DNA from 3 places in the Amycolatopsis sp. NPDC005232 genome. Region 3 is predicted to be linked to each of the others. Evidence: riboswitches for the same ligand, from Rfam matches in the RefSeq annotation. Region 3 holds a riboswitch; each other region holds the start of a gene.

Region 1 (3,268 bases), on a different contig from region 3:
GCGCGACGAGCCCGTGGACGCCGTGGGCGAAAAACGTACGCAGGTCGGCCTGCACGCCCGCACCACCGCCGGAGTCGGATCCGGCGATGGTGAGGGCGGTGCGGGGTGTTTCAGTCATGACTACTGCCTCACTGTGCCGATCATTACCAATCCGACCACAGTCACGGCCGAATGGCTCCGCTGCAACGGTTACGTGCCGTTGCGGGGTCGGCCTGCTTTTGGCCGGATTGGTAATTGCGGGTGGAGCTACTGCCCGACGACCGGGAGGTAGACCTTGTTGCCCTGCTCGCCGAACTCGGCCGACTTCTCCGCCATGCCGGCCTCAATGGCCTCCACAGTGGACAGACCGTGCTCCTCGGCGTACTTGCGTACGTCGTGGGTGATCCGCATCGAGCAGAACTTCGGGCCGCACATCGAGCAGAAGTGCGCGGTCTTCGCCGGCTCCGCGGGCAGCGTCTCGTCGTGGTACGAGCGCGCGGTGTCGGGGTCGAGTGCCAGGTTGAACTGGTCGTTCCAGCGGAACTCGAAGCGGGCCTTGGACAGTTCGTCGTCCCACTCGTGCGCGTGGGGGTGGCCCTTGGCGAGGTCGGCGGAGTGGGCGGCGATCTTGTAGGTGATCACGCCGGTCTTCACGTCGTCGCGGTTGGGCAGGCCGAGGTGCTCCTTCGGCGTGACGTAGCACAGCATCGCCGTGCCGTACCAGCCGATCTGCGCCGCGCCGATGGCCGAGGTGATGTGGTCGTACGCCGGCGCGATGTCCGTCGCGAGTGGACCGAGGGTGTAGAACGGCGCCTCGCCGGTGAGCTGCTCCTCCAGCTCCACGTTCTCCTTGATCTTGTGCATCGGCACGTGGCCGGGGCCCTCGATCATCACCTGCACGTCGTGCTCGCGCGCGATGTGCGTGAGCTCACCGAGGGTCTCGAGTTCGGCGAACTGCGCGCGGTCGTTGGCGTCGGCGATCGAGCCGGGGCGCAGGCCGTCGCCGAGGGAGAACGTGACGTCGTACTTGCGCAGGATCTCGCAGAGTTCCTCGAAGTTCGTGTACAGGAAGGATTCCTGGTGGTGCGCGAGGCACCACGCGGCCATGATCGAGCCGCCGCGGCTCACGATGCCGGTCACTCGCCGGGCGGTGAGGGGGATGTAGCGCAGCAGCACTCCAGCGTGGACGGTGACGTAGTCCACACCCTGCTCGCACTGCTCGATGATCGTGTCGCGGTAGACCTCCCACGACAGCTTCTCCGGCTCCCCGTTGACCTTCTCCAGCGCCTGGTAGATCGGCACGGTGCCCACGGGAACGGGGGAGTTGCGGACGATCCACTCGCGCGTCTCGTGGATGCGCTTGCCGGTGGACAGGTCCATGATCGTGTCGGCACCCCAGCGGGTGGCCCACACCATCTTGTCGACCTCTTCCTCCACTGAGGACCAGACGGCCGAGTTGCCCATGTTCGCGTTGATCTTCACCAGGAACTTCTTGCCGATGATCATCGGCTCGCTCTCCGGGTGCTTGCGGTTGGCGGGGATCACCGCGCGCCCGCGCGCGATCTCGTCGCGCACGAACTCGGGTGAGCACCGCTCGCGCGCGGCGATGAACTCCATCTCGCGCGTGATCACGCCCGCTTTCGCCCAGCCGAGCTGGGTGTTGTGCGCGCGGCCGTCGGCCCAGCCCGTGCGCAGCGGGTGGAGTCCATTGTGGACGTCGATCTTCGCGTCCGGGTCGGTGTACGGCCCGGACGTGTCGTACACGTCGAAGTGCTCACCGTTCGACAGGTCGATGCGCCGCGCCGGAACCCGCAGGCCCGACTCGGTGCGGTGGTAGACCTTGTGCGAACCGGTGATCGGTCCCGTGGTCACGGAAGGCGTGATGGCAGGCTCGTTCTCCAGCGTCGTCAACGACGTTCACTCCCTACGCCGGCATTACCCGGTCAGGTTCATGCGGTCGGCGGCACCGGGTGTCCACAGACAGACACCAGCCGCCCTCTCAGCCCGCCAAGGCGCGAGCTCCCGCGTTGGTTATGAGGTTGTCCCTCGACCATGCCACGGCGGATCATGCGAGCACAAGGCGGCCCCGCGTCCGGTGTGTTCTTCACCGGATCGGAGCATCCGGCCGACAGGGGTTCACGTGGCCGTCACCTGCGCCGACTTCGGGGGCATCTCGTGAGGAAGGTTCTGCTCGCCGGGCTGGTGGGCGGTGTTGGCGATGAGCGCGGTCCGGGTTCTTCCGGGTTCCGAAGCAGTCAAGAGGCCCCAGGCCACCGCGCTCCGTGGATTCCGCGCGATTTCCGCCGACTGCTCCCGCGGCCGGCGCGATTACCTGTCCACCGTGCGCACGGCTTCGTCTTCATTGACGAGCCCAGGCTCCCGATCGTGCTCACCGTCTCGCCGGCTCACAACCGCCGGAAATCGCGGCCGAGCCGCTTGTGCCCCCAGTAACTTACCTTGGGAAAGCCCCCACCCATCCTCGGGGGAACGGCCCTTGGCCAGTCTACCGCTCCCCACCGACAAAATAATCTCCGAAGCCGAGTTGTCCACAGCGAAGCCGAGTTGTGGACAACAACAGAAAACCCGCCCCCCGCAACAAAAAACCCGCCGGCGCAACACCGATCAAGGCTGCGCAGGAAAGCCTCCGGCAAAAAGAGAATCGTCATCGTTCGGTGCCTTCGTCAGACACCATGCCGGAGCAGGTCTGGGATGAGCCCCGCCGTCGTGCGCGAGCATTTCCCCGGCCGCCTACCCCGCTGAAACGACAAGTCTCCCGGCCCCAACCCGGGACCGGGAGACTCGTCGACAAAGAAACTCAGGCTTCGGCCGGCTCGTCCTTCGGCGGCAGCCAGCTCAACCCCGGCACGCCCCATTTGTTCTTCTTCAGCATCTTCTTCGCCGCCCGCGCGTGGCGGCCCACCAGGCGATCGAGGTACAGGTACCCGTCGAGGTGGTCCGTCTCGTGCTGCAGGCAGCGGGCGAAGTAGCCGGTGCCCTCGACGGTGATCGGCTCACCCGTCACGTCGAAACCGGTCACGCGCGCCCACGACGCGCGGCCGGTGGGGTAGGACTCGCCGGGGACCGAGAGGCAGCCCTCCCAGTCGTCGTCCGGGTCCGGCATGGTCTCGGGGACCTCGGACGTCTCCAGCTTGGGGTTCACCACCAGGCCGCGGTGTTCGACGCCCTCGTCGTCGGGGCAGTCGTAGACGAACAGGCGCAGGTCGAGGCCGATCTGGTTGGCCGCGAGGCCGACGCCTTCGGCGGCGTACATCGTCTCGAACATGTCTTC
Region 2 (3,268 bases), on a different contig from region 3:
GTCGGCGCCGAGCTGTACCTGCGTTCGCTGCAGCGCACGCGCGAGGCCGCGCTGAAGGCGCGCGCCGTGCTCGTGACGGCGGGGCAGCGCAAGGGGAGCAAGTCCGGGCTGTCGCCGGTGGACGACCCGGCGCAGATGCCGACCGTGCTTCTGCCGCTCGACCCGTCGGAGATGCCGACGGTGCGGATCTCGAAGCTCTCCGGGCCGGAGCAGCCGGAGCCGGAGGAATCCTTCGCCGACAAGCTGCGGAAGCTGCGCTGGCCGATCATCATCGGGACGAGCGTGGTCGCCACCGCCGTGGCCATCGGCATCTCGGTCGTGGTCGAGCTGGCCGGCGGGCCCGGGCCCGGTTTCGTCCGCCACGACCCGGGCACGAGCCAGCACCAGCAGCAGGACGAGAACACCAACCCGCCCGCGACGTCACAGAACAGCCCGCCGCCCAGCGAGACCGAGTCGAACACCCCGCCGCCCTCGACCTCGTCTTCGAGCACGTCGACCAGCGAAAGCCCGACGTCTTCAAGTAGCTCGGACAGCGCCCCGCCGCCGTCGAGCACAGGTGGGGCGCCGTCGACCACGCCGAGCGCGCCGCAGACGAAGGGCGCGCCGTCTGCGACCCCCAGTCCCTAACCGAGCTGGGACTTGAGCGCCTGCGCGGCTGCCTTCGGGTCTTCCGCGTCGGTGATCGCGCGGACCACGACGATCCGTGTCGCGCCGGCCGCCAGCACCTCCGGCAGGCGTTCCGTGTCGATGCCGCCGATCGCGAACCACGGCCGGTCGGTACCGGTTTTCGCGGTCGCGCGCACGAGGTCCAGGCCCGGCGCGTACCGGCCGGGCTTGGTCGGCGTCGGCCAGCACGGGCCGGTGCAGAAGTAGTCCACGCCGTCCTCGGCGGCCGCCGCCGTGGCCTGCTCGATCGAGTGGGTGGAGCGGCCGATCACCACGTCGTCGCCCAGGACGCGGCGCGCGAGCGGCACGGGGATGTCGTCCTGACCCAGGTGCAGCACGTCGGCGCCCACGGCGAGCGCGACGTCGGCGCGGTCGTTGACCGACAGCAGCGCACCGTGGCGCGCGCACGCTTCGGCGAGCACCTCGAGCGCCGCGATCTCCTGCGCGGCCTCGAGCGGGGCGCCGTTCGTCTTGTCCCGCAGCTGCACGATGTCGACGCCGCCGGCCAGCGCCGCGTCGATGAACTCGGCGAGGTCGCCGCGCGACGAGCGGGCGTCGGTGCACAGGTACAGCCGCGAATCGGCCAGGCGGGTGCGGATCTGTGATCCGGTCAGGGCGGGCATGGCGGGGACGTTACCCGCGCGCTACGGTGGGGTGGTCCGCACGGGAGCCCGAGGCACGGGCTGAGAGGGAGCTGCCGCTCCGACCGTGGAACCTGATCCGGGTCATGCCGGCGCAGGGAGCGTGATTCCATGAGTGAGACCCTCACCATCGTCGGCGGTGGTGTCATCGGCCTGTCCACGGCTTGGCGCGCGGCGGCCCGAGGCCATCGCGTCACGGTGGTCGATCCGGCCCCCGCGCGCGGTGCGTCCTGGGTGGCCGGCGGCATGCTCGCGCCGGTCACGGAGGCGTGGCCGGGCGAGGAGCACGTGCTCAGCCTTGGCGAGGAGTCGCTGCGGCGCTGGCCCGCGTTCGCGCGGGACCTCGCGGCGGAGGGCACGGACCCCGGGCTGGCTTCGCACGGAACGATCGTGGTCGCGTTCGACAGCGCCGACGCCGGGCATCTCGACATCCTCGCGGAGTACCTGGCCTCGCTGGGCCGCGACGTCGAACGGCTCACCGGGCGGGCGGCGCGGCGGCTCGCGCCGGGCCTGGGTGCGGTGCGCAGCGGGCTGCACGTGCCGGGCGACCTGGCTGTCGACAATCGGAAGCTGCTGACGGCGCTGCTCTCCGCGTGCGCGAAGCGGGGAGTTGAGTTCTCGGCGTCGCGGATTGCTTCGCTCGACGATGTGACCGGTCCCGTCGTGCTGGCTGCCGGCGCGTGGACGGGCAAGCTGCACCCGCTGCTGGCCGACGCCGTGCGGCCGCTCAAGGGCGAGATCCTGCGGCTGCGGCCGCGTCGGGGCTGCCTGCCGCCACCGCCGTACACGGTGCGCGCGATGGTCGAGGGCCGGCCGATCTACCTCGTGCCGCGCGCAGACGGCGAGCTGGTGCTCGGCGCGACGCAGTACGAAGCGGGCTTCGACGAGACCGTGACCGCGCGTGGAGTGCGGGAGCTGCTGGAAGGCGCCGAACGGATCCTGCCGGGCATCACGGAGTACGAGCTCGTCGAGACCGCGGCCGGGCTGCGCGCGGGAAGCCGCGACGCGCTGCCGTACATCGGGGAGCTCGGCGAAGGCGTGTACGCGGCAACAGGGCACCACCGCAACGGTCTGCTGATGGCCCCCGTGACCGCAGACGCCGTGGTCGCGTGGCTGGCCGGCGAGGCCCCACCGGACGAGATCGGGGCGGCCGCGCCCGCCCGTTTGCTGCAGAAGGAGCGAGTCTGATGGAGATCAAGGTCAACGGGAGCTGGCGCGAGTTCCCCGACGGCGCCACCGTGTCCGAGGTGCTCGACGCACTCGACGTGACCCGCCAGGGCGTGGCCGTCGCGGTGAACGGCGAGGTCGTGCGCCGGGGCGAGTGGGAGGCGTCGGTGGTGCCGAAGGGCGCGAACATCGACGTGCTGACCGCGGTGCAGGGAGGCTGACGATGGACGACGCTCTGGTCATCGGCGAACACAAGCTGTCGTCGAGGCTGATCATCGGGACCGGTGGTGCCGGGAACCTGTCGGTGCTGGAACGCGCACTGGTCGCGTCGGGCACCGAGCTGACGACGGTCGCCATGCGCAAAGCCGACGCCGACGGCGGTACCGGCGTGCTCGGCCTCGTGCGGCGCCTCGGGATCAAGCTGCTGCCCAACACCGCCGGCTGCCGCACCGCCGCGGAGGCCGTGCTGACCGCCCAGCTGGCCCGCGAGGCGCTCGACACGGACCTCATCAAGCTCGAGGTTCACGCCGACGACCGCACCCTGCTGCCCGACCCGTTCGAAACCCTGGACGCCGCGGAGCAACTGGCCGCCGACGGCTTCACCGTGCTCGCGTACACCAACGACGACCCCGTGCTCGCACTTCGGCTCGAGGAGGCGGGCTGCGCCGCCGTGATGCCGCTGGGCGCCCCGATCGGCACGGGCCTCGGCATCCGCAACCCGCACAACATCGAGCTCATCGTCGCGCGCGCCATGGTCCCCGTCATCCTCGACGCGGGCATCGGTACCGCTTCCG
Region 3 (3,268 bases):
TCGGGCGATCGCGCCGAGTGCGAGCGCGGCGAGGACGGCGGCGAACTGGATGAGCGACAGCGCGGCCGCTCCGGAGAGGTCCAGCAGGTCGACCGTGCGCAGGTAGATCTCGGTCTCGAGCGTGCGGTAGCGGCCGCCGCCGAGGATGAGCACCACGCCGAAACTCGTGGCGCAGAACAGGAACACGACCGCCGCGGCCGACGCGACGGCCGGGCCGAGCGCGGGCAACGTCACCGTGCGGAAGGCCCGCCACGGCGAGGCACCCAACGCGCGGGCGGCCTCCGTCGCCCGCGGGTCGAGGTGGCTCCACAGCCCGGCCACGGTCCGGGCGACCACGGCGACGTTGAAAAACGCGTTCGCCAGGACCAGCGGCAACACGCCGCCGTCGGGCCACAACGCGCGGAACGCGAGCCCGACGACCACCGTCGGCAGCACGAACGGCACCAGCACCAGCGTGCGCGCCAGCCCGACGCCGGGCAGCTTCACGCGCGCGAGCACGTATGCCACCGGCAGCCCCGCGACCACGGCGACGACCGTCGAAGCGGCGGCGCTGACCAGCGTGAACGCGGCGAGCTGCCACGTCTGCGCGTCGGCCAGGACCGTGTCCACACCACCCGCCGAGAAGCCACGGCCGAGGATCGCGACGACCGGCCAAGCGAAGAACACGACCAGGAACGCGACGGGCAGCAGGCCGAGCAGCGCCAGGCCCGCCGTGCGCGCGGTCTGCGCCTGCGTTACGCGCCCATGAGCGAGCGCCATTCACCGATCCACTTCTCACGGCCGGCCTGGATCTGGTCGGCGGGCAGAGTCGCGGGGTCCTGCGGCAGCGGCGCGGCCGCGGCCCAGCCGGCGGGCAGGTCGACGCCCTCACGGGCCGGGTAGACGTACATGTTGGCCGCGACCGTCGACTGGAACTGCTGCGAGAGCAGGAAGTCGACCACCTTCTGGGCCTGCGGGACCTGCTTGGTGTTCGCGAGGACGCCGGCGTACTCGATCTGACGGAAGCACGTGTCGAGCAGCGCCTTGGTGCGCGGCTTGCCGTCGTCGCCGATCTCGGCGGCCGGCGAGGACGCGTACGAGACCACGATCGGGCGCGGGCCCTTGCCCGAGGAGCCGGAGAAGTCCTTCGTGTAGGCCTCTTCCCAGCCGCTGTCGACCTTGACGCCGTTGGCCTTGAGCTTGGCCCAGTAGTCGTGCCAGCCCTGCTCGCCGTACTTCGCCACGGTGCCCAGCAGGAACGCCAGCCCGGGCGACGCCGTGGCGGGGCTCTCGGCGACGGTGAGGTCCTTGTACTTCGGGTCGGCGAGGTCGTCGTACGTCTTGGGTTCCGGCAGGTGCTTGCTCGCGAAGTACGCGGGGTCGATGTTGACGCAGACATCGCCGACATCGACGGCACTCAGGCGGTGCTGTGGGTCCACCGAGTACCGCTGCGGCCCGCGGTCGGCCTCGGGGCTCGTGTACGCCTGGAAGACGCCTTCGTTCAGCGCTCGCGAGGCGAACGTGTTGTCCACGCCGAACGCGACGTCGCCGATCGGGTTGGCCTTGGTGAGCACCAGCTTGTTGGTGAGCTCCCCCGCGTCGCCCGACTTGAGGATCTTGAGCTTGATCCCGGACTGGCGCTGGAACGCGTCGAGCACGTCCTGCGGCGCGACGAACGAGTCGTGGGTGACGAGTGTGACCGTCGGGGTCTGCTGGGCGTCGCCGCCCGAGCTGCCGCCGGACAGCGAGCACGCGCTCGCCAGCACCGTGACCGTGGCCAGGCCCAGCACCGTGCGTGCGGTCCGCGGAATCATCTGCCCTCCTGCACTTCGCCGTGAGCAAGGAGAGCAGGCCTCCCTGCGCCGGCATGATCCGGATTCAGGTGCGAACGGTCGCGGGTCTCGGGCACCCGCCTCTCAGCCCGGCGTACCGGACTCCCGTGGCAACCGTGCAGCGTAGCCCAAACGGGTTCACCATTGGACACATGGCGCAACTACTGAGCGACTCCGAGATTTCATCCGCCCTGACCACCGTCCCCGACTGGCAGCGCGACGGCGCCACGATCACCCGTTCGGTGACCCTGTCTTCCTTCCCGAACGCCGTGGCCTACGTCGTCCGCGTCGCCGAACTCGCCGAGGCCGCCGACCACCACCCGGACATCGACATCCGCTGGCGCACGGTGACCTTCCGCCTCTCCACCCATTCCGAAGGCGGCCTCACCTCGAAGGACTTCGCGCTCGCCGGCCAGATCGACGCCGCGCTCACCGTGTGACGCGCCCGACTGTCACGACACCTTCCGCGGTCTGACACGTCCCCCCTTCGTACGTTCCACGAGGAGGGACCCCTTTCCATGACCCAGGCAATCGTCGTCGGCACCATCGCGTTCACCCTGATGGTCGCCTCCGCCGGCGCGGTCCTGTGGCGCACTTTCCGCGCCCACCGTGATCTCGACCACAGGCCGTAACACCACCCTTGATCAGCGCGCTATCCCAGCGGAATCCGCCCGCCCCGCCCCCCGCTAGGACACGCGATGAACAACTCGCCCACCACCCTCTCGGCCACCCAGCGCGCCTGGATCACGATGTTCGCGACGGCGTTCACGCTGGCCGCTTTGGTGGTGCTCGGCCTGCTCGGCTGAGCCCCTTCTTTTTCACTTTTGGGAACACCGGACGGTTCGGTGCCGACGACTCGGCATGAACCGTTCGTCCGTCGCGTGCGCGGCAGCCGTGGTGCTCCTGGCTGCCGCGTCGTGCGCGGCGCCCGCCGCCCCACAGCCGGCGCCGGTGTCGACCTCGGCGTCGCCTCCCACCGCCCCGCAGCGGGCGCTGGTGTCGCCTCCCGCGGCTCCGCTTTCGGCGACCTCGCCGCCACCTTCACCGACGCGGGCCTCCGCACCACCCCAGTCGACCTCGACGCCACGGACCACCCGGACATCGCCCAAACCCAAGATCCGCGACACCCGCCCCGGCTGCGGCCAACGAGCCGTCAATGCCCGCAAGTTCAACCCGAGCTGCAAGGAATACCAGGGCTACCTCGACCCCGGCGGCCCCGGCCGCGGCAAAACCTCCGGCGAAACCCAGCGCGAGTGGCTGTGCGAACAGGGCCAGCTTCCGAAGAACGAATGCTGACCTCCGGTCAACTGGCGTTGGTCTGTACCAGCTCCTCCATGCGCTGGAACGCCAGTTCGGCGATCCGCAGGAGCTGCGCGTAGTACGGCCGCCCGGCTTCGGGGAACTCGGCGAGCGAGTCCTGCAGTCTCGCCTCGCATTCCGCGAGCCAGTTCCACCGG

Evidence for each region. Region 3 has a riboswitch for thiamine pyrophosphate ahead of ABZU76_RS03060 (thiamine ABC transporter substrate-binding protein). Riboswitches for the same ligand answer to the same signal wherever they lie in the genome.
Region 1: linked by a shared signal. The riboswitch ahead of thiC (phosphomethylpyrimidine synthase ThiC) and the one ahead of ABZU76_RS03060 (thiamine ABC transporter substrate-binding protein) in region 3 are both predicted to bind thiamine pyrophosphate.
Region 2: linked by a shared signal. The riboswitch ahead of thiO (glycine oxidase ThiO) and the one ahead of ABZU76_RS03060 (thiamine ABC transporter substrate-binding protein) in region 3 are both predicted to bind thiamine pyrophosphate.

Annotation. Positions count from the first base shown of each region.
Region 1 covers NZ_JBEXHL010000017.1:109,089-112,356, forward strand. The annotation lists gene thiD (bifunctional hydroxymethylpyrimidine kinase/phosphomethylpyrimidine kinase) at 1-118, opposite strand, end outside; gene thiC (phosphomethylpyrimidine synthase ThiC) at 247-1,890, opposite strand; TPP riboswitch at 1,884-2,015, opposite strand; gene ABZU76_RS29800 (peptide deformylase) at 2,795-3,268, opposite strand, start outside.
Region 2 covers NZ_JBEXHL010000017.1:100,047-103,314, forward strand. The annotation lists gene ABZU76_RS29730 (hypothetical protein) at 1-627, shown strand, start outside; gene thiE (thiamine phosphate synthase) at 624-1,289, opposite strand; TPP riboswitch at 1,320-1,425, shown strand; gene thiO (glycine oxidase ThiO) at 1,419-2,495, shown strand; gene thiS (sulfur carrier protein ThiS) at 2,495-2,695, shown strand; gene ABZU76_RS29750 (thiazole synthase) at 2,698-3,268, shown strand, end outside.
Region 3 covers NZ_JBEXHL010000001.1:618,859-622,126, reverse strand. The annotation lists gene ABZU76_RS03065 (iron ABC transporter permease) at 1-759, opposite strand, end outside; gene ABZU76_RS03060 (thiamine ABC transporter substrate-binding protein) at 735-1,793, opposite strand; TPP riboswitch at 1,817-1,930, opposite strand; gene ABZU76_RS03055 (4a-hydroxytetrahydrobiopterin dehydratase) at 1,964-2,251, shown strand; gene ABZU76_RS03050 (hypothetical protein) at 2,673-3,107, shown strand; gene ABZU76_RS03045 (hypothetical protein) at 3,115-3,268, opposite strand, start outside.